DNA from 4 places in the Arthrobacter sp. MMS18-M83 genome. Region 1 is predicted to be linked to each of the others. Evidence: riboswitches for the same ligand, from Rfam matches in the RefSeq annotation. Region 1 holds a riboswitch; each other region holds the start of a gene.
What was found. A riboswitch is a leader RNA that binds a small molecule or an ion and turns the genes downstream of it on or off. The one in region 1 is predicted to bind S-adenosylmethionine.

Region 1 (7,104 bases):
GGCAAAGTCCGCCGGCCGCTGCCGGAGCAGTGAGGTGGCCATAGCCATGCCCATGGAGAACCCGAGGAGCGTCACCGAACTGTGGTTGGACTTGAACGGGTCCAACCAGGAAAACACATACTCGGCTGCGGCCTTGACGGCGTCGAGCGAGTAGTCGATGGACGCAGTGAGCGGGAACCACGTGAAGCCCGGGCCGGTGGCGATCGGGGCGCGGAGCGAGGCGACGACGAACTCCTGGGGCAGCAGGCTTGCGAGGCTAAAAAGGTCTTGCTCGTTGGATCCATAACCGTGCAACAGGACCAGCAACGGCTTTCCAGCCCGTTCCTCCTCTTCGTGGGACCACAAAACGACCGGGGCGGGAAAGGCGGAAGCTTGACTCATGGGACTATTCTTACAGTTACCCATGAGTAACAAGCTACGGGCGCGTAGCGTTGCAGCAAAAGGCGGGATATGGACGTGAGTGACACTGATTCCACGGTGGGGCATGGCTCGGATGAGCGGATTCATCCGTGGACCCGCTACGTGGCTTTGGGTGATTCGTTTACCGAGGGCATCGGCGACCCCGAGCCCAACAGTCCGGGCGGACATCGCGGCTGGGCTGACAGGGTGGCCGAGGAACTGAGCCGCGGTCACAGCGATTTCGCCTACGCCAACCTGGCGATCCGGGGGCGCCTGCTCCAGCAGATCGTGGACGAACAACTTGGCCCGTGCATGGACCTCAAGCCGGACCTCGTAAGCATCTCCGCAGGCGGCAACGACCTCATTCGTCCCGGTGGCGATCCCGATGCCCTGGCCGAGAAACTCGACGCCACGGTACAGACCCTGAGTTCCGAAGGCGCCACCGTGGTTCTATTCAACGGCCCGGACACCGTGTCGTCGGTTCTTGGGCGGATCCGCGGCAAGGTTGCCATCTACAACGAGAACCTGCGGACTGTAGCCGCACGCCATGACGCCGTGGTGGCGGATATGTGGTCCCTGCGGCAACTTTCCAACTCGCAGATGTGGGATGAAGACCGCCTTCATTTCTCGCCACTTGGCCACCACACGATCGCCACCATGGTCCTCGATTCCCTCAACGTTCCGCATAATCTCGAGCCGCTCCAGCCCAAGCCGCTCCCACAGCGCAGCTGGCGGGAAGCGCGCTCCGGCGACTTCGTGTGGGCACGGGAGTATTTTGTTCCGTGGGTCATCCGCCGGATCCGGCACCAATCCTCCGGCGACGGGATCCTGCCAAAACGCCCGACGCCGGGACCCGTCTTCGGTCCGGCCGACTCCGTTTTGCCCCGAAACTGACGGAGGACCAGGACGCTGCCACAGGGGCCGGGGATAAGCTGGAGAAAGACCTAGGAGGCCTCCACCGTGAACAATTTGATCTTCTGGATCATCGTCTGCTCTTGGCTAATTCCCATGGGGATCCGCATGTACAACCGTTCGCGCCAACGTAGGATCAGGGACTTCCCTCCGCAGAATTACCCAGGACAGAACTACCCTGGTCAGAACTACCCGGGCCCTCCGCAGAACTACCCCTACGGATACCCGGAGCAACCCCCGGTAATCATCCCGGCTGAGCCGCAGCCTCCGGTGGCGACGCCCGCACCACAGGCCGCTCCGCCGTCGTCGGCCATTCCCCAGCCGGACACGGCACCCCATGGCTACCGGGCCCGGAAACTTGCCGAACTGGACCAGCAGTACAGCGACGGGAAAATTGCCATGGAGGACTACATGAAGCTCCGCCAGGAGATCATGAACGGCTGATTCGGCCGAAGAAGGCCTCCCGCAGTTGGGGGCCGAGCTGGCCGATCTCAGTGAGGAACCCGTCGTGGCCGATGGGCGCTTCGATGACGTGCACGCAGACGTCGCCGGGCAAGGCCTTGGCCAGTTCGTGGGATTGCTCCGGAAAGTAGAGCCGGTCCGAGTCCACCGCGGCAACAAAGAACGTGGCAGTGGCCACGGACAGGGCATCCTCCAGGGCACCCCGGCCGCGGGTGATGTCGTGGCTCATGAGCGCCTCGGTGATGGCGATGTAGCTGTTGGCGTCGAAGCGCTGGACCAGTTTGCTTCCCTGATGGTCGAGGTAGCTCTCCACCTGGTACCGGCCCCGGTCCCCCAACGCGGGAGCCTGGAGGGGCGCTTCACCGCCCTGTGCATTCCGGCCGAAGCGGAAATCCAGTTCTTCCGCTGAGCGGTAGGTGATGTGGGCGATCCGCCGGGCGAGGGCCAATCCCGCCTCGGGCGCGCGCTGGCCATAGTAGTCACCACCGTTGAAATCGGCGTCCTGCCGGATGGCGAGCGTCTGGGCCTGCGCGAACGCGATCTGCTCGGCAGTGCTGTACGCCCCGATTGAAATCACGGCACATCGCTTCACGCGGTCCGGATAGCTGACCGCCCATTCCAGGGCACGCGCACCGCCCATGGATCCGCCCACCACCGTGTGCCAGCTATGGATCCCCAAGGCGTCGGCCAGCCGGGCTTCCGCCGTGGTGCTGTCCCGCAGCGTCACCAGCGGGAAACGGGAACCCCACGGCTTGCCATCGGGCGCGCTCGACGACGGCCCGGTGCTGCCGTAGCAGCCTCCCACGATGTTGACGGAGACGACGAAGTAGTGGTCCGTGTCAATGGTTGCCCCGGGTCCAACGAGTTGCTCCCACCAGCCTTCTTCGTCGCTTTCGCCACGGGCCACATGCGTGCTGCCGGTCAGGGCATGTTCTACCAGCACGGCGTTAGAAGCATCCGCGTTGAGCCGCCCCCACGTCTCGTACGCAAGGACGACGTCCGGGAGAAAACCTCCGGCCTCCAGTTCGAGTCCACCCACGGAAACATACTTGAGCTTTCCGTCCTGGGTGCCGGAAAGGGGTATGGCTGTTGCAGCAATTGTCATTCGTTGACACCTCACATCGCGCTTGCCCGCCGCCAACAAAGCGAAGGGCCAGGTCTTCACCCGGGGCACCCCACCGCGAGAGGAGGGTTGCCGGCCAGCAAGCCGGGGCTGTCACTGGCACTCATGACCTAATACAAAGAGTCTAGGAAAACCGGACCCCTTCTGACGAAGATTATGACATCTATGTGACACTTGGCCGCGTTTTGTTCATGGAAGCGGGCCCGGAGAGGCCAGTTACCGAAGGGGAGCATGATGCGCGTGTGACTCGATAGAATCAGGTACGGCAGTCTGCATATGGTCCATGCCAACAACACGCAAGGCAATTTCAATCTCAGGAGGATCCATGCGCTTCGCCCAGCGCCTGGCCATAGCTACAACGGCGCTCCTGATGGTGCCTCTGGGCTTATTACCACCAGCCGCGGCCCAGGCCGCACCCGCCCGGCAGGCCAGCGTTGAAACGAACCCGTCCAGCGACGTCAGCGTGGACTCACTCGAGCCCGACACGACCGCCGGCGAAGCGCGCTACATTGTGCGGTACACCGACGGGTCCGATGTTGCGGGAGAGACGGCATCGTTGCGGTCTCAAGGCGTCCGTGTTGGGAAGACGTTCTCACATGCGGTCAAGGGCGCAGTCGTGGCGGCCACCGCCCAGAAAGCCGCAGAATTGTCCAGGTCCGCCGGTGTTGCTGCCGTCGAACGTGACACGCCAGTGAGGATTGACACTACGCAGGACGGTGCTCCTTGGGGTCTGGATCGCAGCGATCAGCGCACGCTTCCCTTGTCCGGAACCTACACGCCCCCCGCCAGCGGCGCAGGCGTCGCCGTCTACGTGGTTGATACCGGCGTGCTGGGAACCCACGTGGATTTCGGCGGACGAGTGACATCGGGATGGAGCGCCTTCGCCGGGGAACCGGCTACGGATCCGTGCACCAGCGCTCCAACGCCGGAGGCTGGTCACGGTACTCATGTGGCTGGCATCGCCGCGGGAAGTACCTATGGTATTGCCAAGTCGGCAACGATCGTCCCGGTTCGTGTCCTCAACTGCAGTGGCGGCGGAAATGCCTCGGACGTCATCGCCGGCCTGAACTGGGTGGTGCAGGATCATCAGGCCCACCCCGGGCAGCCTGCCGTCGCCAACCTCAGCCTGTCGGGCGACCCGAACCAAAGCCTGGACGCCGCCGTGCAAAATGCCATCGACAATGGCATCACCGTGACCTTGGCCGCGGGTAATTCGAGCGTCGACGCCTGTACCTTGTCCCCAAGTCGTGTGCCAGCGGCCATCACAGTGGCCGCCACCGATGCATTTGACCGACAGGCTACCTTTTCCAATTTTGGTTCCTGTGTCGATTTGTACGCACCAGGGGTTCAGATCACCTCCGACTGGAACACGTCGAACACTGCCACCAACATCCTCCAAGGCACGTCGATGGCGGCGCCCCACGTGGCGGGGGCCGCCGCCATGCTCCTCTTCCTGCACCCCTCATGGAGCCCTGCGCAGGTGGCTGCGACTTTGACGTCTTCAGCCACGCCGGGGGCAATCGCGGCTCCCGCAGGGCAGGGAACCCCGAACCGTCTTCTTTACGTAGGCCCAAGCGACAACAACGGGGCCGTTGTGTCGGCCGGTGGCTTCGTCTCCCGTGCACCGTACCGTGTTCTGGATACCCGTGACGGTACCGGCGGAGTCACCGGGCCAATCGCGCCCGGACAGACCGTCAGCCTCACCGTCACAGGCCGGGGTGGAATCCCTGCCACCGGCGTCTCCGCCGTCGCCATGAATATCACAGTCACCGCCCCGACGGCGGCCGGCTACATCACCGCCTACGCCGGAGGGACCGCCAAGCCTGATACCTCCAACGTCAACTACGGACCAGGACAAACCGTCCCCGACTTCGCCATTACCCCCGTCGCCGCCGACGGAACCGTCTCCTTCACCAACAGTTCCAGCGGCACGGTCCAACTGATCGCCGACACCTCCGGCTACTACCTCGCCGGCACGCCCACCCAGTCCGGAACATTCAAATCCCTTGACGTGCCGCGGAGGCAGCTGGACACCCGAAACGGCACCGGCGCCATCAACGGACCGATCGGGCCCGGGCAGACCATCAAGGTGAAGCTCGCCGATGGCGGCTACGTTCCCACCGGCGTCTCCGCCGTCGCCATGAACATCACCGTCACCGCACCGACCGCCGCCGGCTACATCACTGCCTACGCCGGAGGGACAGCCAAGCCTGGCACTTCGAACGTCAATTACGGGCCGGACCAGACCGTCCCCAACTTCGCCATCACTCCAGTCTCCGCCGACGGAACAGTTTCCTTCACCAACAGCTCCAGCGGCACTGTCCAGCTAATTGCCGACACTTTCGGCTATGTCATCGGCGGCGCCGCTCCCAGCCAGCCGGGCGCGTTCGGAGTGCTGGTCCCGCCACAGAGGCAGTTGGACAGCCGAACCGGGGGCGGTCCCGTCGCCCCTGGACAGACCATCAGGGTCCAGATCACGGGTCAGGGCGGCGTTCCCGTCTCCGGAGTCTCTGCTGTGGCTCTCAACATCACCGTTACGGAGCCGACATCAGCCGGCTTCATCACCGCCTTCGCCGGCGGGACGGCGCCCAATACCTCGAACTTGAACTACGGGCCGGGCCAGACGGTCCCCAATTTCGCTATTACGCCCGTCGGGGCCGATGGCACGGTGAGTTTCACGAACAGCTCAAGCGGCACCGTCCAGCTCATCGCCGACACTTCGGGTTACTACCTCGCCGGCTGAGCCGCCAGGCGGCCGTTCCCAAACGGCATTGCGGGCTCCGGAAGCTTTGTGACGAACGCAGTATTTTTCCGTCCTCGCCCGTCCCGAAGTGACTCTGAGCTGCCTTTTCGATACATCCCACCTTGGTTAGGCTTGACTTAGCTGAGAGCTCCATCACAAAGTGCCAAGATGAAGCCATGCGCATGGATCACGTCTCTTACGCTTGTGAACGAGATGGCCTCTTGGCCACCACCGAGCGGATTTCCGCAGCATTGGGAGTGGACGCAGTCCGGGGCGGAGTGCACCCGCGCTTCGGTACCCGGAACATGATCATTCCCCTTGCTGACCACAAATACCTGGAAGTTGTCGAGGTCCTAGACCACCCGGCATCCGACAAGGCACCCTTTGGACAAGCCGTCCGTGCACGCTCCGCCGCAGGAGGTGGTTGGATGGGCTGGTGCGTCGCTGTGGACGACCTGAGCCCGTTCGAACAACGGCTCGGACGCGCCGCCGTCCCCGGCAACCGCAAGTTTCCGGACGGCCGCGAACTCGTCTGGTCGCAAATCGGCATCCTGGGGCTCATCGCCGATCCCCAGGTCCCCTACTTGCTCCGTTGGGAAGGCGACCCCGCGCTTCACCCGTCCCTCGTCTACCCAAGCGACGTCAAGATGTCCAGCCTCACCATTGCTGGTTCGGCGGAGCGGGTCACCGAGTGGCTCGGGGAACCCGTGGAGAAACCCCTTGAGGACGTTGCGGTCCAATGGATGGCTCCCCACGGAACGCCTGGAATCATGTCGGTAACGTTCGAAACCGCCAACGGAGCCGTCACCATCTGACGGATTATCGGGCTGGGAAGGCCCTCAAAACTTCGGCCGCCATGGGCGGGTGCCAATGACGTCACCCGCGATGGCGGCCGAATCCTTTTAACGGCGCCGCCTACCCAAGCCCGATCGCCTTGCCGAAGATGCTGAAGCCGACGAATGCCACGATGTCCAGGAGTGCATGCGCCACCACGAGTGGCATGACCCGTTTGGTCCTGGTGTAGATCCAGCCGAATACCAAACCCATGACCGCGTTGCCGATGAAGGGCCCAAAGCCTTGGTACAGGTGGTAACTGCCGCGCAGGATCGCACTGAGCCCGATCGCCAGCGGCGTGCTCCATCCGAACTTCCCGAAACGGTCCAGGAGGTAGCCCACCACGATGACTTCTTCGACGACGGCGTGCCGCACCGCGGACAGGACCAGTACAGGCACTGTCCACCAGTAGGAGTCCAGGCCGCTGGGGATGATCGCCGTCGTGATCCCCAAGGCGCGGCCCGCCGCATAGAGGCCCAGCGACGGGATTCCGATCAGCGCGGCGAGACCCAGTCCCTGGAGCCCGTCGCGGCCCGGGCGGGCGAAGTTGAAGCCCAGACGCGTGAATCCCGAAGCACTCTCTGCCGTTTGGCGGTGGATCGACAGGAAGTAGAACACCAGCACCACGGGG
Region 2 (7,104 bases), 2.0 Mb from region 1:
GACAGACCGCGCCGTTCGCAAGGCCGTAGACAACGCAGTTGGAGCATAAGGAAGCATGCCAGGAACCCCCGCCACGCAGACAGACGAACCAGGGAGCTCTACCGCTTCCGCACTCCCTCTGTGGCCGGCGCCTTTCGCCGGCCACCCCGTGGATGCCACGATCACGGTTCCTGGCTCCAAGTCGCTGACAAACCGCTATCTCGTTCTGGCGGCGTTGGCCGACGGCCCGTCCCGGTTGCGGGCACCCCTGCACTCGCGGGACTCCGCCCTGATGGTCGAAGCCCTGCGCCAGCTTGGCGCAACCGTTACGGAAGTTCCCGGCGACGGACAGTACGGCCCGGACCTTGAAGTCACCCCGATGGACGCGGCTGCAGCTGTTCCTGAGTCCGCCATCGACTGCGGACTTGCCGGCACAGTCATGCGCTTCGTGCCGCCCCTTGCCGCCCTCCGCAACGGCACTTCGGTGTTCGACGGCGATCCACACGCGCGCCAGCGGCCCATGGGCACCATCATCGAAGCGCTCCGAACACTGGGGGTGGAAGTCAGCGCCGTGGACGGGCAACCGGCCGCCTCCTTGCCGTTCAAAGTTTCCGGTACCGGTTCAGTACGAGGCGGCCACCTCGTCATTGATGCGAGCGCCTCTTCGCAGTTTGTCTCCGCCCTGCTGCTGGTCGGTGCCCGCTTCGAAGAAGGCCTGCACCTGGAACATGTGGGCAAGCCCGTGCCGAGCCTCGACCACATCAACATGACAGTTTCGGTCCTGCGCGGCGTGGGAGTCCAGGTGGATGACTCCGTGCCGAACCATTGGCGTGTGGCCCCCGGCACCATCCAGGCCTTCGACGAGAGGATCGAGCAGGATCTCTCCAACGCAGGACCGTTCCTCGCTGCGGCGCTAGCCACCAAGGGAACCATCCGAATCCCCAACTGGCCAGCAAACACCACACAGGTCGGCGATCTCTGGCGGGACATTCTTGCCACCATGGGTGCGACGGTCACGCTGGACAACGGCACGCTGACTGTCACGGGCGGCTCCGAAATCCTCGGTGCGGACTTCGACGAAACCAGCGAGCTCGCCCCCACTGTAGCGGCGTTGTGCGCCTTGGCCTCAGGCCCTTCCCGGCTCACTGGCATCGCGCATTTGCGCGGCCACGAAACGGACAGGCTCGCCGCGCTGGTCGCCGAAATCAACCGGCTCGGCGGAGACGCCGAGGAAACCAGCGACGGCTTGGTGATCCGCCCCGCGCCGCTGCATGCCGGCGTCGTGCACAGTTACGCCGATCACCGCATGGCGACCGCGGGCGCCATCCTCGGGCTCGCCGTCGAGGGCATCCAGGTCGAAGACATCGCGACCACTTCCAAGACCATGCCGGAATTTCCGCAAATCTGGGCGTCAATGCTCAGTGGTGGCCCAGCGGCCGCGGACACCGGTTCGACGGAGACAAGCAACTAACGATGGCTCGCGACGCAAGCTCCTGGGACGAATCCGATGTCCGGATCCGCCCCAACAAGAAGGGCACACGCCCCCGCACGAAGGACCGCCCCAGCCACGACGACGCCGTGATCGGGCGCATCATTACGGTCGACCGCGGCCGCTACACCGCGATAGTGGGCGAAAGCTCGGACAACGAGCGCATCGTCATTGCGGCCCGCGCCCGGGAGCTCCGGCGCTCCCCGGTGGTCCCTGGAGACTTCGTGGCCCTCGTCGGCGATGTATCCGGAGCCCCGGATACCCTCGCCCGCCTTGTGCGCGTCGAGGAGCGAAAGACCCTCCTGCGGCGAAGCGCCGACGACACGGACCCGATCGAACGGGCTGTGGTGGCCAACGCCGACCAGCTCGTGGTGGTGGTTGCGTCTGCCAACCCGGAGCCGCGGACCGGATTCATCGACCGCGCCTTGGTGGCAGCGTACGACGCCGGGATCGAGCCGCTGCTGCTCGTCACCAAAGCGGATGTCAAGGATCCCACGGAACTGCTCGCGAACTATGTGAGCCTTGGCTTCCCCATCATTATCAGCCGGACGGCCGATGCAGGGGCCTCCGGAATCGACGCTCGCTCCGACGATGGCTTGTCCGCCCGGCTTGATGGCGACGCCGTCGGCCAACTGCGGGACTATCTCGATGGCAAAGTCACCGTTCTCTTGGGCCACTCCGGCGTCGGGAAGTCCACCATGGTGAATGCCCTCACCGGCGCCGAGCGCGCCACCGGTGGGGTCAACGCTGTCACGGGACGGGGCCGTCATACCTCGTCCTCAGCCCTCGCATTGAAGCTCAGCGACGCCCCTGGCGGCAGCTGGATCATCGATACGCCCGGCATCCGTTCTTTCGGCCTGGCCCACGTGAACCCGGATCGCATCCTGCACGCCTTCCCGGATCTGGAACCCGGAACGGAATCGTGCGAGCGGGGTTGCAAACACGATGCCTCTGCGGTCCGTTGTGGCTTGGATTCGTGGGTCGCTGATGGCCATGCCGGCGAGGCCGGCGCCGCCCGCCTGGCGTCGTTGCGTCGGCTCCTTGGCGCGGACCCCCGCATGGAAGTCCAAGAGGCCAAGGAATTGGGCACGGTCAATTAACAGCAGGGCCAACTGACCGCGCGGTACCTCCCCGGTTCACTGGCGAATAGACGGTAGTTTGGAACCATGACCCAACCCGATTCGAGCTACAACGACGACCTGCGGCTGGCCCATGTCCTGGCCGACTCCGTCGATTCCCTGACAATGGAGCGGTTCAAGGCACTGGACCTTCAGGTGGAGACCAAACCCGACCTGAGCCCGGTGACCGATGCCGACAAGGCTGCCGAGGAGGCAATCCGCGGGCAGCTCTCCCGTTCCCGCCCCCGCGACGCCGTCCTTGGCGAAGAATTCGGCAGCACCGGCCACGGCGCAAGGCGTTGGATCATCGATCCCATCGACGGGACCAAGAACTTCGTGCGTGGCGTGCCCGTCTGGGCAACGCTGATCGCCCTCGTGGACGAGGGCGAAGTTGTGGTGGGACTTGTCAGCGCTCCGGCGCTCGGCAAGCGCTGGTGGGCGGCCAAGGGCTCGGGCGCCTACATGGGCCGATCACTGGCCGCAGCCACCCGGCTGAAAGTCTCCAACGTGTCACGGCTTGAGGATGCCTCGCTTTCCTACTCCGAGCTTTCCGAGTGGAAGCAGCACGGCTCGCTCGACAACTTCCTGGGCCTTGAGAACGATGTCTGGCGCAGCCGCGCGTACGGCGATTTCTGGTCCTACTGCCTTGTGGCCGAGGGCGCCGTGGACATCGCCGCCGAACCGGAACTCCAGGTCTACGACATGGCTGCCTTGGTGCCAATCGTGACTGAAGCCGGCGGACGCTTCACGTCCCTGGATGGCGCGGATGGTCCCTTCGGCGGAAACGCCGTCGCTACCAACTCGATCCTGCACTCCGAGGTCCTCAAGAGGCTCAACCCCGAGCTCGACGACCTCCTCTAATCCACTCTATTCACTGAATAAACGACGGCGGACGCCCCCATTTTCGGGGCGTCCGCCACTTTTTCTTCGGCAGAAGGCACATTTTCCAGCGATCGTAACAATCCGCTTAACAATCGCGGTCACATTGGAACCCGCCTTGCGGGTGTCCTAGTCTCATTACAGGTCACGAGTGCCAGCGCGAAACCCCGGTTTGCTGGCCGGCAACCCTCCATCGCGGCGGGGTGCCCCGGGTGACGACCCGGCCGGTCCGGAACGGATGCGGCAAGCGCGGACCCCCTGCACGCAGGGGTCCCTCTTGAGTGAGGTCCCATGAGCACAGCCACGTTTACTTCTCCCGCTCTCCCGCAGCACAACGAAGCCGTGCAGCAGCGCGGTGAATCCCGGTCTCCGGCATCCCGTCCGTTGGCCGCGGTGACTGGCGCAGAGCTGCAAGCGCCCCTGATCCAGGGCGGCCACGTCCGCTACGCCAACCTTGACTACGGCGCCTCGGCGCCTGCCTTGACCGTAGTTTCGGCATATCTCAACGAGATCCTCCCTTACTACGCGAGTGTCCATCGCGGTGCAGGCTATGCCTCGCAAATCAGCACCTCCGTCTATGAAAACGCCCGCAACATAGTCCGCGACTTCGTTGGCGGCCGGGCAGACGATTCCGTCATTTTCACTCGCAACACCACCGATTCGCTCAACCTCCTGGCCGGCTGCCTGCCTGTCGCGGACGGGCGCCACATTGGCGAAGTCCTCTACCTGGACATCGAACACCACGCCAATCTCCTGCCGTGGCAAGGCGTTCCGCACCGCAGCATTGTGGCAGCGGGGACTTTGGCCGACACTGTAACCAATGTGCGCACGGCACTCTCCCACGGAGGTGTCAGCCTCCTGGCAGTCACGGGTGCCTCGAACGTGACGGGCGAGATCCTGCCCATCAAGGAACTCGCCGCTTTGGCCCACGAATTCGGTGCGCGGATTGTTGTGGACGCGGCCCAGCTCGCTCCGCACCGCCGCATCGATATCACCGCCGCGGATGTTGACTACTTGGTTTTCTCCGGGCATAAGCTCTATGCGCCGTTCGGTGCAGGCGTCCTGGTGGGCCGTCCCGACTGGCTCGACGCCGGCACACCCCACCTTGCTGGAGGCGGAGCAGTCCGCGAAGCACGCCTTGACTCCGTGAGCTGGGCCACGGGACCGGCCAGGCACGAAGGAGGCTCGCCGAACGTGCTCGGCGCGGCCACTCTCGCACGGGCCACGCAGGTCATCGCCAGCCTGGACCACGAGGAATGGCATGCCCACGAAGCCGGCATCCGTACGCATTTGGTTGATGGCCTCAATGCGATCGACGGCGTGACCGTCCACCAGATCTTCAGCGACACCGATCCCCAGAACACCATCGGCGTGGTCAACTTCTCGCTCCAAGGCTATGACGCAGGCCTCGTGGCGGCCTATCTTGCGGCCGAACACGGCATTGGCCTCCGCGACGGGCGTTTTTGCGCCCATCCATTGCTCAAGCGCTTAGGCCTCCCGTCCGGATCCTTGCGGGCCAGTTTCGGCGTGGGGTCGCGGCTGGAGGACGCCACCCGGCTCATCGCAGGCATCCAGGCCCTCAAGAGCAACGGCCTCGGCTGGGACTACGTCGTGGATGCGGGCCGTTGGGTCCCTGCGAACGACCACCGCAGCTACCCGGAGTGGGCTCCCAACACCCCCGGGACCGCGGGCGCAGCTCCCTGCAGTACCGACTGATTGCGATAGATTCGTAGGGTATTTTTCACGTCCTACGAAGGAGTTCCTGCGTGGCCCCGCGACCCAAAGGCACGTCCGCCGGCCCCAAGCTTTATGAGGAACGGCGCCTTGAACTCGGTCAGAGCTTCCAGGACGGCGGGGAGCACTATGACCGGGTCCGGCCCGGCTACCCCGCGGATTCAGCCGATTGGCTCCTGCCGGAAGGGGCGCAAGACGCGGCGGACCTGGGAGCCGGGACTGGAAAGTTCACGGCGCTCCTGGTAGAGCGCGGCCTGGCCGTCTCCGCAGTGGACCCTTCCACGGACATGCTCATGCAACTGCGCAAAATGTATCCACAAGTGATCGCCCTGGAGGGAACGGCCGAGGCAACTGGACTGGCGGACTCAGCATTCGACGTCGTCAGCGTTGCCCAAGCCTGGCACTGGTGCGATCCCCTCGCAGCCAGCACCGAGATCGCCCGGATCCTGCGCCCCGGGGGAGTTGTCGGCTTGATCTGGAACCAGTTAGACACGTCCGTGCCCTGGGTCCACCGCTTGTCCCGCATCATGCATGCCGGCGATGTCCACAAACCGGACTTCCGGCCTGTGGTGGGACCGGAGTTTGCGGGCCTCGAAAGTCACGTGACGCATTGGGAGGATCCTGTGACTCCGGCTGACATCCTCGAACTGGTGAAGTCCCGCAGCTACTATCTGAGGGCGAATGACGCCACCCGGGCCAAGGTGATGGGGAACCTCCAGTGGTATCTCTTCGAGCATTTGGGTCATACGGAGGGCGAGGTCGTCCCGCTGCCATACGTCACGCAGAGCTGGCGGGCGTGGAAGGCCTGAGGCCGCCGGTTCAAGATAGGCTTGTAACCGTGAAGACCAGTGCGCCCTCCTCCTCGATCGAGGACTACGTCAAGGTCATCTACTCCTTCACGGAGTGGCAGGACAAACCCATCACGTCCTCGCAGCTGGCGCACCGGCTAGGCGTCGCCAATTCCTCCGTCTCGGAGATGGTCCGCAAGCTCAAGGACCAAGGCCTGGTGGACCACCAGCCCTACAGCGCCATTACCTTGACTCCCCAGGGAATGCAGCTTGCCCTGGGCATGGTCCGCAGGCATCGCCTGATCGAGACGTACCTCGTGAGGGAATTGGGCTACAGCTGGGACGAAGTCCATGACGAGGCCGAGATGCTTGAGCACGCCGTCTCGGACACCTTCATCGATCGTATGGCAGCCAAGCTGGGCAATCCCGGACGCGATCCCCACGGTGACCCTATCCCCGCCGCGGACGGTTCGGTGACCCTGCCGCATGCACACCGGATGATCGAGCTCGACGACGGCCACTCCGGGAAGATCACCCGGATCAGCGACGAGAACCCGGAGTTGCTACGCTACCTGTCTGCCGAGGAAATCGACCTTGATGCGAACATCCAGGTAATTGGCCGCAAGCCATTCGGTGGGGCCCTGGTGGTCCGGATCGGAAAGGGCCCAGGCAGCCGCGACTACGATCTCGCCGACGAAGTCACGTCGGCGCTTTGGGTTGCCACCGATACCGCGCACGAAGGTTGCGTCCTCGCGGACCGCTGACGAAGCTGTGTTTTAGAAAGCACTGGTCAGGCGCGCTGGGCAGCCGTCCCGCCGTCGTCGGGGGCTGGTCCTTCCGGAGATTCCGTCACGGCAGGGGCCAAGACCGGGTTCCGGATCCCGACGGCGGATGCCGCCGCCCCGATGAAGAACAGCACTGCGGTGACCACCACGGCATTGATGAGACCTTGGCGGCTGAAGACCGGGCCGATGATAAGCCCGGCGAACGCGATGCAGATCAAGCCTGCAATACGGGCTACAGCGTTGTTCACGGCGGAGCCGATCCCTGCCTCTTCGGTGGGAACGGCACCCAGGATAGCCGCGGTGAGGGGTGCCACCAGGGTGCTGAGGCCCAT
Region 3 (7,104 bases), 800 kb from region 1:
GGCTGCCGGCACCAGTATCCAGAGCACCTCAACGGGCTCGTCCGTGGGGTTGACCCAGGTGTGGGGCTCGCGGCCCGGGAAGGACAAGGTGTCCCCCTCCCCGAGCTCGTACTCCTCATTGGTGAGGATCAACTTGATGCGCCCCTTGACCACGTGCAGGACATCGACGTCGCAATCAACGGCGTAAAGCTCGGCTTCTCCGCGGCCCCGGGGTTCGATGGTTGCCTGCAGAATCTGCAGCCGCCGCTCTGAGCGGGCGGTCAGGAGCCGCTCCACGATCCCCTGCCCACCGAGCGAAATCCGCGGACCATCGTCCCGCCGGGTCAAGTGCGTTTCGGGGGCGGCAAATAGCTCGCCAATTGAAACTGAAAGGACTTGGCAAAGCGTCACAAGGGAAGCAACCGACGGCGATGTCAGGTCCCGCTCGACGCGGCTCAGGAAACCCTTGGTCAGGCCGGTGGCATCCGCGACCTGTTCGATGGTGAGCCGCTGCGATTGGCGGGCGGCACGGATTCTGGAACCGATGGCAACGGGTACATTGCTTGGTTCAACGGGGAGAGCCTTCATTCACGAACCTTTCAGGCCGTTGCTACGGCCCTGTCATTGCAGCAATAGTAGCCGGATCGCTGGCATGGCGGGCCTTTTGGCAACGCCGGAGCGTCTCGCGGGGAAGTCGGCGTCTTGACTGTTACTCGCATCACTACGTATCCTCATAGGCAACAAGTGTTGTTTGTCAGGCATACATCACGGACCATTCTCCCCAATCACCAGCTGGTGGTGGCCATCGGTTCGGGGGTTCTCCTCCTGAGCTTGCTTTTCGCCGGCACCATCCAGCGGCTGAAGATCTACACGGTCTCCCAGATGCTGAGCCTGCGCTACGGCCAGCGTGCCACGCAGACCTCCGGCATCGTCATGCTGGCCTACACCCTCATGCTGTGTGCCACGTCCACGGGCGCCTACGCCACCATCTTCGTTGTCCTCTTCGGCTGGGAGCGCTGGCTCGCCATCGCCGTCGGCGGCGCAATCGTCCTGGTCTACTCCACCATCGGCGGCATGTGGTCCATCACCCTCGCCGACCAGGTGCAGTTTCATCATCAAGACGGTGGGGATCTTCTTCCTCATGCTCCCGTTCGTCCTCAACGCCGCGGGCGGCCTCGACGGCATTCGTGCCCGGGTTGACGCCAGCTTCTTCCAGCTGGACGGCATCGGAGCCCAGACCATCATCACGTATTTCGTGGTCCACACGCTCGGCCTGCTGATCGGCCAGGACATCTGGCAGCGCGTCTTCACCGCCAAGATCCCCAAGGTGGCCCGTTGGGGCGGCGCCACCGCGGGCATCTACTGCGTCCTTTACGGCGTGGCCGGCGCCCTGATCGGTCTGGCCGCACGGGTTGCCCTGCCTAGCATCGACGTCAAAGCGCTTGGCAAGGACGTCGTCTACGCCGAGGTGGCAACGCACATCCTGCCGATCGGCATCGGGGGCCTGGTCATGGCCGCAACGGTCGCCGCCATGATGTCCACCGCCTCCGGTGCCCTCATTGCCGCAGCCCCGGTGGCCCGCGCTGACGTTGTCCCGTTCGTGGCCAGCTGGTTCGGCAAGACGATCAACACCGACGACACCGAAAACCCCGAGCACGACGTCAAGGCCAACCGGTACTGGGTCCTTGGCCTGGGCATCGTGGCGGTGTTGATCTCGATGGCGGCGCAAGACGTCGTGGTTGCCTTGACCATCGCCTACGACATCCTGGTGGGCGGCCTCCTGGTCGCCATCCTGGGTGGCTTGGTCTGGAAGCGCGGCACGGGCATCGCCGCGGCATGGTCCATGGCCGTCGGCTCGGTCCTGACCTTGGCCTTGCTCATCGCTTACGCCACGGGAATCATCCCCAGCGAAGACGGCGTCTACGCAAACGATCCCATCTACTGGGGCCTCGGCGCGTCGCTGCTCATCTACGTCGTGGTCTCCCTCCTCACGCCTCCCACGGAGCTCGAGGTCCGCGAGGCCTGGGACCGCCGCGTTGCCGGTGCGGTCACGGAGGAACTCCCGTTGGAGGTCCACCCGGTAGCCAGCCACTGAGCATCACAGAATAAATCACGACGGCGGCGCCGCACCTTCTCGTTCGAGGGGCTGCGGCGCCGCTGCCTCGTCCGGAGCGCTTCACGCCTGGCGTCCTTGCTACAGAGGCACCAGGGCGAGCCGGCCTGTACAGTAGGAAGAGCTTCAAGAGATGTGGCGCCAAGCTCCGACTTGCCATACGCCAACCCCATGTTCACGGGTGGTTCGGATGAAGAAGCGGCCCGACCCGGACCAGAGACAACCGAGCGGGCAAGAGCACCTCCACCAGGAGAAGGCAATGCCTTTGGAAACCGGCGCTACCGCCGCAGCCAGCCACACCACACAGCCAAGCACCCTGCCCGCGTCCCGGGCCAGGCGGGTTGACGAGTTCGTCCGGGTGATTCCCGGCGTCGACCTCTCCCAGGGTTCCATCACGTTCGTGGTGGACGGCCGGCTGGAACGCTTTTGGCATCACGAGCCGCGGCTCATCACCCAAGCCCTCTCGCAAGCAGTCCAGCCTGCCCGCTGGTTCCCGGCCACACGGAAGCTCACGCTGACGGTGGCCGCAACCGGGCACCGGGCCGGCGTGGAACGCCACTTCATCCTGAGCGCGTTTTAGCTACCCAGATTCAGCGAGTCGGGGCCATTCGACGCTGCCGGGGCTATTCGATCTCTCCAACCTCACGGTGTTCGTCGACGTCGAGCGGAACCGGCCGTTCGTCGTCGTCGAGGACCTCGGGTTGTTCTTCCCAGTCCTCGTCCACCTCCAGGTCCTCGTTGTAGTCGTAGGCGGGATCGGCCTCGACCGTGGGACGGTCGGGGTGGCGGGCGTGGGTCTCGGTGCTGTCCATGGTGCAACCTCCGTTCGACGTGCCGCTGAGCCCATCGCCAAGGCAGATCAGGCAGCCGGTCACCACGCCACCCCGCCAATTCGTGGACCCTGTCCATCCATCCCAGCACTGCCCCCTCCGGTGGTCAAGGCTTAGCGGGAGCCTCCCGGTTTTTGAGGCATACCTAAAACATCGAGTAAGGATTACCAGCCGAAAAACCGCGGAAATTGGCGATAAAGTGGACGTGCAATGAGGCGATGAAGCCCGCCCCAGCAACTCAGGAGTCCCGGTGCACCCGCACGCAAAAACCCCGCAATCAGACAGTCCGTTCGACTCAGGCAGTCCATCGCAAGACGCAGCAGCCACCAAGACTCCCCCGTCGTCGTCGGACCTCAAGCGCTGGCGGCAGTACTTGGCCGACGAACGTGCCGAGGCCGCCGTGTACCGCGAACTGGCGCAGCGCCGCGATGGTGAGGAACGCGAGATCCTTCTGGCCCTCGCAGAGGCCGAAGGCCGCCATGAGGCACACTGGCTCAAGCTCCTCGGCGAACACGCAGGCATGCCGAAAGCAGCCTCCATCCGTAGCCAGCTGCTTGGCTTCTTGGCGCGGAATTTCGGTTCGGTGTTCGTCCTGGCCCTCGCGCAAAGAGCGGAAGGCCGCTCCCCTTACGCGAAGGATCCAGCGGCAACCCGGGCAATGGCGGCCGACGAACAGATTCACGAGGAAGTTGTCCGCGGCCTGGCGACGCGCGGCCGCAACAGGTTGTCCGGCACCTTCCGCGCCGCGGTATTCGGTGCCAACGACGGCCTGGTCAGCAACCTTTCCCTCGTGATGGGCATGGCTGCCACCGGTGTGCCCGCAACCGTGGTCCTCTTCAGCGGTATCGCCGGCCTGTTGGCAGGCGCACTGTCCATGGGTGCCGGCGAATATGTCTCGGTCCGCTCGCAACTGGAGCTCCTCAAGGCCACCCGCCCCACCCAGGCGACGCTGACCGCAGCCCCGTCCCTGGACATCGAACACAATGAGCTCGTCCTGGTGTACCTGGCCCGGGGCATGTCCCACGAAGCCGCCGAACACCGCGCCGCCGAACGCATGGGCCTCTACAGCTGCGATTGCGATCCCAGCCTCTCGCTCCATCCCGAGGTTGAAGAAACCGTGAACGAGCACGAAGCGATTGGCTCCGCTTGGGGCGCCGCCATCTCCAGCTTCTGCTTCTTCGCCTCGGGCGCCATTGTGCCGATCCTGCCGTTCATCTTCGGCATGACAGGCTTCGCTGCGCTCGCTGTGGCCGGTACGCTGGTGGGCATCGCGCTTCTGTCGACTGGCGCCGTCGTCGGCTTGTTGTCCGGAACCTCGCCGCTGACCCGCGGCCTCCGCCAACTCGCCATCGGACTCGGTGCGGCCGCGGCCACGTATGGGCTGGGGCTCGTTTTCGGCGCTGTCATCCGTTAGTGGCATCGGCCCCTCGGGGCTCGGGAATCAGGGACTTGGGGGAAGACTTGCATTCGAACTACGGGTACGACGGCGGTCCGCCACCTCCGCAACGGCAGCCCAGTACCGCTGTCGCACTGTTCCGAAACCTCATGGTCGTGGCGATCGTCGCGGCCGTGGCCGTACTTGCGAGTGGTTTCCTCCGGGGCGATCCCCGGATCACTGGCCTGCTTCCGAACCTGGGTCCTTCGGCCCAGTCCCCAAGCCACAACTCTTCCCAAGGAGCAGATTCCGGGCAAGGGGCGCAAAAAGCCGCGCGTGCCCCGGACACCCCGCCGCCCGGCCTGGAGGAAGCCGGCCACGCGCTCGGCTCCCCCGCCAAGCCAGCCGTGGCAAGCAACTCCTACAAATTCTTGGCCACCAACGCCGACGGCACACCCGTGGGCTACTCACCGTGCCGACCCCTGCACTATGTGGTCAATGCGGCCCTGGCCCCTGCCGGCTCCGAGGGGCTCATCGCCGACGCCATCGCCAAAATCTCTGGAGCCACGGGCCTCAAATTCGTCAACGACGGAGCCAGCACCGAAAACCCCGCAGAGAAGCGCAAGCCATACCAACCGGCCCTCTACGGGGATCGTTGGGCACCGCTGCTGATTTCGTGGACCACCCCCGAGGCCGCCCCGGCATTGGCTGGATCCGTTATCGGCACCGGCGGCAGCACCATGTACAGCTTCGGCTCCGGCCCCAAGAGCTATGTGACAGGAAGCCTGGAACTGGACGCGCCGCAGATCAAGGGACTGCTGGGCGTCCCCGGCGGTGCCCATTACGTCTCGGCGGTGGTGCAACATGAACTGGGCCACGTGGTTGGCCTTGACCACGTGGAGGATCCGGTCCAGCTCATGTACCCGGAGATCGGCGCCCCGGATGGCTTGGCGGCCGGAGACCTGAACGGCCTATACAAACTCGCATCCGCACCCTGCCGGAGCGACCTCTAGACTGGCCCACCCTGTAGCCCCGCTCACCCCCACCACCGGGGGACATGCCCAACCTTCAGCCCCAGCAGTGGACATATGAGTGCTATGTCCACTCCTCGTGGCCAAGGCAGGACATGCTCAATGGACCCTAGGCAGTATGTCCACTGCCCCCGGCCAAGGCTGGACATGTCCCCGGGTGTTTGATTGGAATCCGGGCTAGCTCAGGGCAGTTTCCCGCACCCGGGCAGGCTTGAAGCTGGCTCCCGCGCCAGGAAAGGACGGTACCTCGATCCGGGCGTGACTGTGGATCTCGTTGACGGTGGCCTTCGTGTGTTCGGCAATCCGTTCCATGGTTGTCACCCACATCCCGTCCATCGCTTTGACCCGTTCAATCAGTTGTTCCAACGCAACTGCCTTGGAAGGGCGGCCCGAGATGAACGGGTGGTTGGTCAGGACGAAGCAACTGCCTTGGGCGTGGTGGGCCTCGGCTTCCAGGGTCCACATTTCCAGGACCTTGGCCGGACTTTCGATGACGCCACTGCCTGTCACTCCCGGGTAGAACGCGTACTGTTCCCAATCATCCAGCGCCCAATCCACGGGAATCTCCACGATGTCCCGCGAATCGATGTCCCGTGAATCACCCTCTCCTAAATCACTGTCCCCTGAATCGCCCGGGGCAACCGCCATACGGTAGGGGGCATCGCCGTCGAGCAGGCTTGAATCATAAAGGAAGCCGCGGTCCGCGAGCAGGGCCGGCGAATGCCAGTTGAGCTCCCACCACGGTGCCCTGTAGCCGACCGGCCTGACCCCGGCCACCTTCGCGAGGGCTTCGAGCCCGCGGTCCAGGTAGCTGGCCTCGGCGGCGGCGCCGATTCCCTGCATTGGCTCGTGCAGGTAGCCGTGGTGGGCAACTTCATGCCCGCCGTCGACGATCCGGCGGACCACGTCCGGGTAGCTCTCCGCCGTGAAGCCCGGGATAAAGAAGGTTCCTTGGATCTCCTGGCGCTCGAGGATCTTCAGGAGCCGCGGAACGGCGATCCTCGGTCCGTAGGACTGGTGGCTCATGAGTGACATGCGCCGCGTGCTCGTTGGATCGTGGGCAATGGTGCAGGATTCGGCATCTACGTCGAACGTAAAGGACGCCGCGGCCTTGAAACCTTCGGGCCAAGTGATCGGGTGTGCCTCGTCAGGAAAAGAATTGGTGGTCATCGGGTTTCCTTTCAGTCGTTGACCAGATTGGCGACGGCGTCTTCCGCAAGGGGCTGCGACGTCGAGGCGGCCGCGGAAGGCAGTGAGGCCGGGGAGGAAGGCAGCGGCAGGTAGCGGGCATGAACCCGTGGGCCTAATGCGCCGTAGACAGCCGCGGCAACTACTCCGCCTGCCAACCAGGACAAGTCGATCCCGCCCATGGCTGTGGCGATGGGGCCTTGCATGATCGGCAGCACACCGTACATGAACAGCCAGGTGGCAAAGATGCCCACCAAGAGTGCAGTGATGCCGGCCCAATTGAATGCCGGGAGTCGACGGGTGCCCACGGGGTCGAAGAGCCGGTCAACAGCCACGGGGTTGTGCTTGTCCACCCAGAAGTAGTGCACCAGCATGATGCCTCCCCATGCGGCCACCCACGCAACAAGCCCGCCGAGCCAGGTGCTCAGCGTTGAGGCGAAGTCCTCCTGGAGGATGAAGAACACGACGCCCACCAAGGCCAGGAACCCGACGAAGATGTTCAAGGAACGTCGTTTGGCCTTGATGTCCAAGGCTTGGGCAGCTACCGAGAAGGTGTAGATGTTCAGGATGTTCGTTGCGATGGGACCA
Region 4 (7,104 bases), 1.8 Mb from region 1:
AGGCGATCGCCGAGGTGCCGGCACGCACCCGTTCGTTGACCTCCTCTTGCTGCTCACGACGACGGCGGGACAGCCGAAAATTGCCGAACAACAGGAAGAGGACGAAACCGACGGAAGGGACGAGGAAGACGGCCAGGAGCCAGGCCATGGCCGTGGTGGGACGGCGGTTCCCCGGGATGACCCCAAGCAGCACGATGCGCAGGATGATTTCAGCGATCGCCCACGCGCCCAGGAGCCAGGTCCACTCCATCCCGAGCTGAAAAGGAAACAGCACTCGACAACCCCCACGGTCAAAAGAACTAGCAGTCAGCACAGCCTATCTGGCGCACCGCTGCTGACCTCACGTGCTGCGGGCCAGCACTAAGCTGGAAGCATGACTTTTCCTGCCTCGACGGTCCTCGTTTTCCTGGATCCCGCGTTCGAAAACGGCCGCATCGCCGATTCCAGCCAGCCGCAGCTCATGGCCACGGACCTGGGCGCCACCCGAGGTGACGGCGTCTTCGAATCGCTGCTCGCCCTCGAGGGCCGGGCACGGAAAGTACAGGCCCATTTGAACAGGCTCGAGAGCTCAGCCCGCGCTCTGGACTTGAACATTCCCGATCAAGAGGTATGGCGCAAGGCGATCAACACTGCAATCACCGAATTCCGCGACGCGTTCCCCGCGCCGAGCCCGGCCGAGGACGAAGTAGTCATCAAGCTTCTGGTGACACGCGGCGTCGAAGGCGCTTCGACTCCCACATGCTGGATCCAGGCTTCGCCGTCCCCCGCGGGCAGTCGCCGGCAGCGCGAGACGGGCATCGACGTCGTACTTCTTGACCGCGGCTTCGACACGGATGCGGGCGAGCGCGCCCCCTGGCTGCTGCTCGGTGCCAAGACTTTGTCCTATGCCGTGAACATGGCCGCTCTGCGCTATGCGCACAAGCAAGGCGCGGACGACGCGATCTTCACCTCAACAGACGGCCGAGTCCTAGAAGGCCCGACCTCCACCGTTTTGCTGGCGCATGTTGAAACGGTGGACGACGGCGCCGGTTCCGTGCGCACGGTCAAGCGCCTCATCACTCCGCAACTGGACAGCGGCATCCTCCCCGGCACCTCGCAAGACGCACTTTTCGCAAAAGCGAAGGCGGCCGGCTGGGAGCTCGGCTACGGCCCGTTGGTCCCGAACGACCTGTTCGACGCCGACGCCGTGTGGCTGATCTCAAGCATCAGGCTCATCGCGCCGGTCAACCACATAGATGGCAGGGAGATCGGCACCCCGGCAATGCGCAAGCAGCTCACGGCCGAGCTCAACGAGCTGTTCGCGGGGATTGAATAGGCGCCATCGCGGCACTACTGACTCAGGATCTGCCTCGCCTCTCAGCCACTGGCCGTAATCCTCACCGCGGCGACTTCTCCAGCTCCGGCAGAGGCGGAGGCGCCCGAGTTGGCACGCGCCACATGGATCTGGACGCTGACCGGCCCCGGCTGCAGCTGAACAACTCCCGTGTATGGGGCGGAGCAATCGAACGTCTGGTCCTGTGGGGCCAACCCGGTCCGCGGATCCTGGCCGATGACCATCTGGACCTCCGGAGCACCAACGCAGGCCGCCGTCACGGTGTACGAGCCGGCGGTCTCTACCTTGGTGCTCTTGCTGACTCCGCTGACCGCGCCGCCCACGGCGCCGGAGTCCTCCAGGATCACTGCCCCGGATGCTTGCCCGAGCAGGTGTCTAGCGATAACCAGGTTGTTGGCTTCAAGGGCGGCTGTGGCCTGATCCTTGGTGGGCACCGGGACCCGCGGCGGAGAAGTCCGCATGGGTGCGGCAGCCGGCCGCGGATCACCGGCGTCGGTATATTCACAGCCGGATATCCCGGCGGCGAGCAGCAGCCCCGCCAGCAATACCGCTACCGTTCTGGTTCCCCCATGACCCGACATGAATCCGAGTGTAGCGGGCAGGGTCATTTGGCTCGCTACACTCTATTGTGCCGCCATGGCCGCGGTAGTTAACTAGTTTCGTGAACCCTGCTGGGGGAGGGCGATCTGCCTCTAGGGCCAGCGGCACCCAGCCGGATAAAAACGTCTGATGCGCCGGTTCTGGGGCCGGCGCATCAGGCTTGGGTTGGCGAGGAAACGTTTCCGCCCATTCCACAAGTGGGCTTGAGTCCGTAGGGTGTCGTCATGAGCATTTACATCAGCCCCGACTCCGCTGCATGGTCGCTGACTGCCATGGCGACTGCCGCGTCAGCGGGATCAATCGACGATGCGAATGCCATGTCCAACTTGGTACAGGAAATCTACGAGACAGAAGGTTTCGAAGCCCTGTCAGGCGTGGTTTTTGCCTTAGCTCATCACAACAGCCTCTCGCTGCATGCCTTGGCCACGGCCACCGGGATATCCGTCCACGAGTTGCTCGAAATCCGAAAGCATCAAGGCACTACCTTCCATCATTCACCGTCGTATTTTGTGCAAGAGTCCAAACCATTGCCACGACGGATCCAAGCAAGCCTGGAACCGCTTCCGAGGGAAACCGAGGCCTAGCTCAGCCAGCCACGCTGGGTAAATGCGTGATCCTGCCACATATTTGCAGGGGCATTCGGGTCCCGCAAGGGCCGACGTCGAGCGCTGCTCTTCGCTCGGATCCGCTAGGCCGCCGCCCCGGTTACGGAACATGACGACGGCCGGTGGTGCGGGCCGCCGTCGTGGATGTTATTTTCTTCTTGAGTAATGAGCACCAGCGCGAAGCCCTGACTTGCTGGTCGGCAACCCTCTCTCCGGCGGGGTGCCTCAGGTGACTACTCGGCGTATCGACACTTTCGAACTGCAAGCGTGACTGAGGAGCACCAATGCCTGAACCCACCGAAGAAAAACTCTCCTACCGGCTCATCACGGGTCCCGACACCAAGGAATTCTGCGAGCGGATCTCCACCGCGCTCTCGGAAGGCTACGTGCTGCACGGCAGCCCGGCTGCCACCTTCAACGGCACGGACGTGATCGTGGCGCAGGCCATCGTCCTCCCCGCGGCGATCGCCAGCGCGGATGCGGCAGTCGCATCTGCAGTGGATGCACTCGACGAAGAGTTCGACGGCGAGGGCCACGCATGAGCTACGCAGGCGACCTGAGCCCGCACGACGCCTGGGCCAAACTGGAGCAGGGCGCCATCCTGGTGGACGTCCGCACCGAAGGCGAGTGGGCACACATCGGCATTCCAGACACCAAGGCCACCGAAAACGATCCCCTGTTCATCCAGTGGAACCTTGCCGGCGGGATCCCCAACACGCGTTTCATCGAAGAGCTGACGCAGCAGGCCCCGGAGGCTGATGGCACCGAGCTGGTTTTCCTCTGCCGTTCCGGCCAGCGTTCCATCGCCGCCGCCATCGCCGCAACACAGGCCGGCTACACCGCCTACAACGTGTTGGAGGGCTTTGAAGGCGAGCCTGACCGCTATGGCGAGCGAACCGTCAACGGCTGGAAAAACCGTGGACTTCCGACGAACCTGGGGAACATCTAAGTGACTTTCAATCCTGACGCCGCCGGCTGGAGCCCTGACACCCAGGCAGTCCGCGGTGGCCTTGACCGTACCAATTTCCAGGAGACTTCCGAGGCCGTTTTCCTCAATTCCGGCTTCGTCTACGAGTCCGCGGCAGCAGCCGAGCGCGCGTTCACCGGAGAGGACGAACGCTTCGTCTACTCCCGTTACGGCAACCCCTCCGTGGCCACCTTCCAGGAGCGCCTCCGCCTGCTCGAAGGCACCGAGGCGTGCTTCGCGACGGCGTCGGGCATGTCCGCTGTCTTCACCGCCCTCGGTGCGTTGCTGGCAGCCGGTGACCGGGTGGTTGCCGCGCGCTCACTGTTCGGTTCCTGCTTCGTCATCCTCAACGAGATCCTGCCGCGCTGGGGAGTCGAGACCGTCTTCGTCGACGGGCCGGACCTGGGCCAGTGGCGTGCCGCGTTGTCCGAGCCGACTACGGCAGTGTTCTTCGAGTCGCCGTCGAACCCCATGCAGGAAATCGTCGACATCGCCGCGGTGAGCGAACTGGCCCACGCGGCGGGCGCCACCGTCGTCGTCGACAATGTCTTTGCCACTCCCCTGCTGCAGCGCTGCGGCGATCTGGGCGCGGACGTGATCGTCTACTCGGGCACCAAGCACATCGACGGCCAAGGCCGGGTCCTGGGCGGAGCGATCATGGGCACCAAGGAGTTCATCGACGGTCCCGTCAAGCAGCTCATGCGACACACCGGGCCATCCCTCTCCGCGTTCAACGCCTGGGTCCTGACCAAGGGCCTCGAAACGATGGGGCTGCGCGTGAACCACTCCTCGGCGTCAGCGCTGCGGATCGCGGAATGGCTTGAGCAACAGCCGGCCATCAGCTGGGTCAAGTACCCGCTCTTGAAGTCGCACCCGCAGTACGAGCTCGCCGCGAAGCAAATGAAGGCCGGCGGCACGGTGCTCACCTTCGAACTGCTCGCCTCTGCGGGGCGCTCGGCGAAAGAGGCCGCCTTCGCGCTTTTGGACGGGCTCTCCGTCATCGACATCTCAAACAACCTGGGCGACTCCAAGTCCCTCATCACCCACCCCGCCACCACCACGCACCGTGCCATGGGTCCGGAAGGCCGCGCGGCCATCGGGCTGGCTGACGGTGTGGTACGGCTTTCGGTGGGACTGGAGGATGTGGACGACCTCATCCGGGACCTGGAACGGGCACTCAAGCAGGTCTAGCAGGTGCGGGTTAGCCCCGGCGTGGTTAGCCGGGCGCCTCGCGCCAGTCCTGGCGCACCCAGGTGAGGACAGGCTGCGGCTTCGTGTCGCTCTCGTCCCTCTCTGATCGCATCGTGATCTGAACGGCGTGCTCGACGACGGCGGCCAGCCCGGAGGCGTCGGGCGCCCCGCCGTTGTTCTCGCTCCAGCGATCGGCAACACCACGCTGTTCGATGGCGCCGTTGCCGCGGCTCAGGATGGCTGCCACGCCGGCCTTCGCCAAATCGAATTCACCCTGTTCGGCGAGCACCGGTTCCAGATATTCCACCAGCGACCAGACCACGTCGGCGGCAGGCTCGGGCCGAAAGGTTCCAAAGTCCAGGAGTTCGCCGCGGAGTCCAAAGTTGCTCGCCTGCCACGACGCCATCCGCAAAAGCACCGTGGGCACTGCCGCAGGCTCTATGCCGGCATGGTATTCACGCACAGAGGTCTCCACCAAGGCCCTGACGAGCACCGCGATCAACGCGGCGTCCTCTGCCCGGAGGCAGACATCGGCAACGCGAACTTCCACCGTGGGAACGTGCCGGGATAGCCGGGCATCGAAGTAGACCATGCCTTCATCCAGCAGGACACCCGTTTCGATGAGCCTTCCGACCACCCGCCGGTAGGAGGCCAAGGAACCGAAGACGGCCGACGGACCCGAGGACGGCCAACGGTTCCAGGCTTGCGTCCGGTAGCTCTCAAAGCCCGTCGCCAGCCCCCGCCAAAAGGGCGAATTGGCGCTGATCGCGGTGAGGACTGCGAGCTTGTCGCGGATGTGGTCCAGGACTACCACGCCTTCTTCCGGGGACTCGATCGAGGTGTGTACGTGGAATCCACAGGTGAGCTGTTCATGTGCCGTGATGCCGAAGCGTTCTAGCATGACGGCATACCGGGGATCCGGAGTGGTGTGCAAAGCGGCGTCCACAGGTGACGTGGCCAACGCCGCGATCCTTGCACCGTGGCGCCGTGCCGCGTGGCTCGCGAGGCCCCGCCCTTTGCGGATCTGGTGCAACAGTTCAGCGTAGCTGCGGCATGGCCTGGTCTGCGTCTCGATCTGCTCAAGCTTGAGCTCGTGGGTGAGGGCGGTATCGGGGTCGTCCATGTCCTCAGGGTTGAAGCTGGTTTCGGGGTCGTCCGGGGTGGGGCCGTCCCGGGGTGCGCCGTCCCGGGGTGCGCCGTTCTGGGGTGCGCCGTTCTGGGGTGCGCCGTTCGGGGCCATGCCCGAAAGGAGCGCGTCGGCAAGGGCAAGGGGCTCGCCGGTCACGGGATCGACGATCAGCAACTCCTCTTCCACACCAAAAGTGCGCACGGATCAATTGTGCGCCATGGCAGCCTTTCGGAAACAGGGGCGGGACAGGGGAGGCCTGCGCCGGAGTCTGACTCCCGACGGATTCTGCTGGATCATTCTGCTGGATGAACTTCCGATGCCCGCGATTCCGCGGACTGCCACCCAGCTGCGGCGAATGATCGTGCGAAATCCGACGCCGGACCGCTCCTCCACAGCCCGATCTGTCCACATGGAGCCATTTCCCAAGTCAATGAAGGCCGGAATCGTGGCTAGCTCGATCCATGGACCCGTTGGAATTCTTGAAATCGCTCGGCGGGGTAGCCCGGGTTGGCTTGCTGCGACGGGAAGGCTACTCCGAGCGTGCTGTGCGGAGCTTGGCCTCCGCCGGGGCTATCCAACCTCGCAAGGGTGTCTGGGCTTTACCGGACGCGGACCCCGAATTTTTGGAGGCCATCATCGACAATTCGCTCCTAACGTGCGCATCCAGTGGCTCCCGTTACCAGCTTTGGCTCAAGGACCGGCCGGGGCGTCTTCACCTGGTCAGCAAACACCACCGCGGCCGACACTTCGCCAGGCATAGTGGCCTTCGCTTCGAGCCGGACCAACGCCTGCCGATCGCTAGTCTTGAGGACACCGTAATTCACGGACTGACATGCCTCAGCGAAGTAGATGCCATAGCCATGGCGCAGTCTGCCATGCAGCATCACGGTGTACCCAGGTTCGTCCTTGAGTCCGAAATGACAGCAAAATATTACGGAACTGCCCGAAAGCGCTTGGCAATGGCTGACGGTTTGTCAGAGTCGGTACCGGAGATCAGCGCGCGGCTCCTGTTCGAATCAGCGGGGCTCAAGTTCCGCCGTCAAGTCCAGATCGCCGGCGTCGGGCGGGTGGACTTCTTGATCGAAAGCTGGCTCGTCGTTGAGATCAACGGCTACCAATTCCACAGTTCACGCGAAGCTTGGCGCCGGGACATGAGCCGGTCCAACATCGCGCAAACCCAGGGTTACGCAGTTTTGAGCTACCCACCCGAGCAGATATGGAACAATCCGGGCGCGGTTCTCCGGGAAATCCGGGCCATGCTGGAACGCGGCTGCCCTCG

Region 2: another riboswitch for S-adenosylmethionine. It lies ahead of OW521_RS19460 (aminotransferase class V-fold PLP-dependent enzyme); the one in region 1 lies ahead of metX (homoserine O-acetyltransferase MetX).
Region 3: another riboswitch for S-adenosylmethionine. It lies ahead of OW521_RS08910 (hypothetical protein); the one in region 1 lies ahead of metX (homoserine O-acetyltransferase MetX).
Region 4: another riboswitch for S-adenosylmethionine. It lies ahead of OW521_RS13535 (DUF1737 domain-containing protein); the one in region 1 lies ahead of metX (homoserine O-acetyltransferase MetX).

The regions. Positions count from the first base shown of each region.
Region 1 is NZ_CP113343.1:1,091,668-1,098,771, forward strand. It holds gene OW521_RS05225 (alpha/beta hydrolase) at 1-381, opposite strand, end outside; gene OW521_RS05230 (SGNH/GDSL hydrolase family protein) at 451-1,293, shown strand; gene OW521_RS05235 (hypothetical protein) at 1,360-1,755, shown strand; gene metX (homoserine O-acetyltransferase MetX) at 1,742-2,878, opposite strand; SAM riboswitch class IV at 2,892-3,007, opposite strand; gene OW521_RS05245 (S8 family peptidase) at 3,222-5,639, shown strand; gene OW521_RS05250 (VOC family protein) at 5,816-6,454, shown strand; gene OW521_RS05255 (CPBP family intramembrane glutamic endopeptidase) at 6,555-7,104, opposite strand, start outside.
Region 2 is NZ_CP113343.1:4,121,972-4,129,075, reverse strand. It holds gene OW521_RS19480 (DoxX family protein) at 1-49, shown strand, start outside; gene aroA (3-phosphoshikimate 1-carboxyvinyltransferase) at 56-1,450, shown strand; gene rsgA (ribosome small subunit-dependent GTPase A) at 1,453-2,568, shown strand; gene hisN (histidinol-phosphatase) at 2,635-3,447, shown strand; SAM riboswitch class IV at 3,609-3,721, shown strand; gene OW521_RS19460 (aminotransferase class V-fold PLP-dependent enzyme) at 3,757-5,181, shown strand; gene OW521_RS19455 (class I SAM-dependent methyltransferase) at 5,232-6,008, shown strand; gene OW521_RS19450 (metal-dependent transcriptional regulator) at 6,038-6,751, shown strand; gene OW521_RS19445 (MFS transporter) at 6,778-7,104, opposite strand, start outside.
Region 3 is NZ_CP113343.1:1,894,046-1,901,149, forward strand. It holds gene OW521_RS08900 (helix-turn-helix domain-containing protein) at 1-567, opposite strand, end outside; partial or broken gene OW521_RS08905 (sodium:solute symporter family transporter) at 772-2,074, shown strand; SAM riboswitch class IV at 2,217-2,336, shown strand; gene OW521_RS08910 (hypothetical protein) at 2,352-2,672, shown strand; gene OW521_RS08915 (hypothetical protein) at 2,716-2,904, opposite strand; gene OW521_RS08920 (VIT1/CCC1 transporter family protein) at 3,173-4,336, shown strand; gene OW521_RS08925 (matrixin family metalloprotease) at 4,384-5,310, shown strand; gene OW521_RS08930 (polysaccharide deacetylase family protein) at 5,506-6,498, opposite strand; gene OW521_RS08935 (purine-cytosine permease family protein) at 6,510-7,104, opposite strand, start outside.
Region 4 is NZ_CP113343.1:2,854,866-2,861,969, reverse strand. It holds gene cls (cardiolipin synthase) at 1-274, opposite strand, end outside; gene OW521_RS13550 (aminodeoxychorismate lyase) at 374-1,315, shown strand; gene OW521_RS13545 (hypothetical protein) at 1,357-1,941, opposite strand; gene OW521_RS13540 (hypothetical protein) at 2,158-2,517, shown strand; SAM riboswitch class IV at 2,700-2,812, shown strand; gene OW521_RS13535 (DUF1737 domain-containing protein) at 2,823-3,080, shown strand; gene OW521_RS13530 (rhodanese-like domain-containing protein) at 3,077-3,487, shown strand; gene OW521_RS13525 (O-succinylhomoserine sulfhydrylase) at 3,488-4,696, shown strand; gene OW521_RS13520 (glutamate--cysteine ligase 2) at 4,722-6,026, opposite strand; gene OW521_RS13515 (endonuclease domain-containing protein) at 6,296-7,104, shown strand, end outside.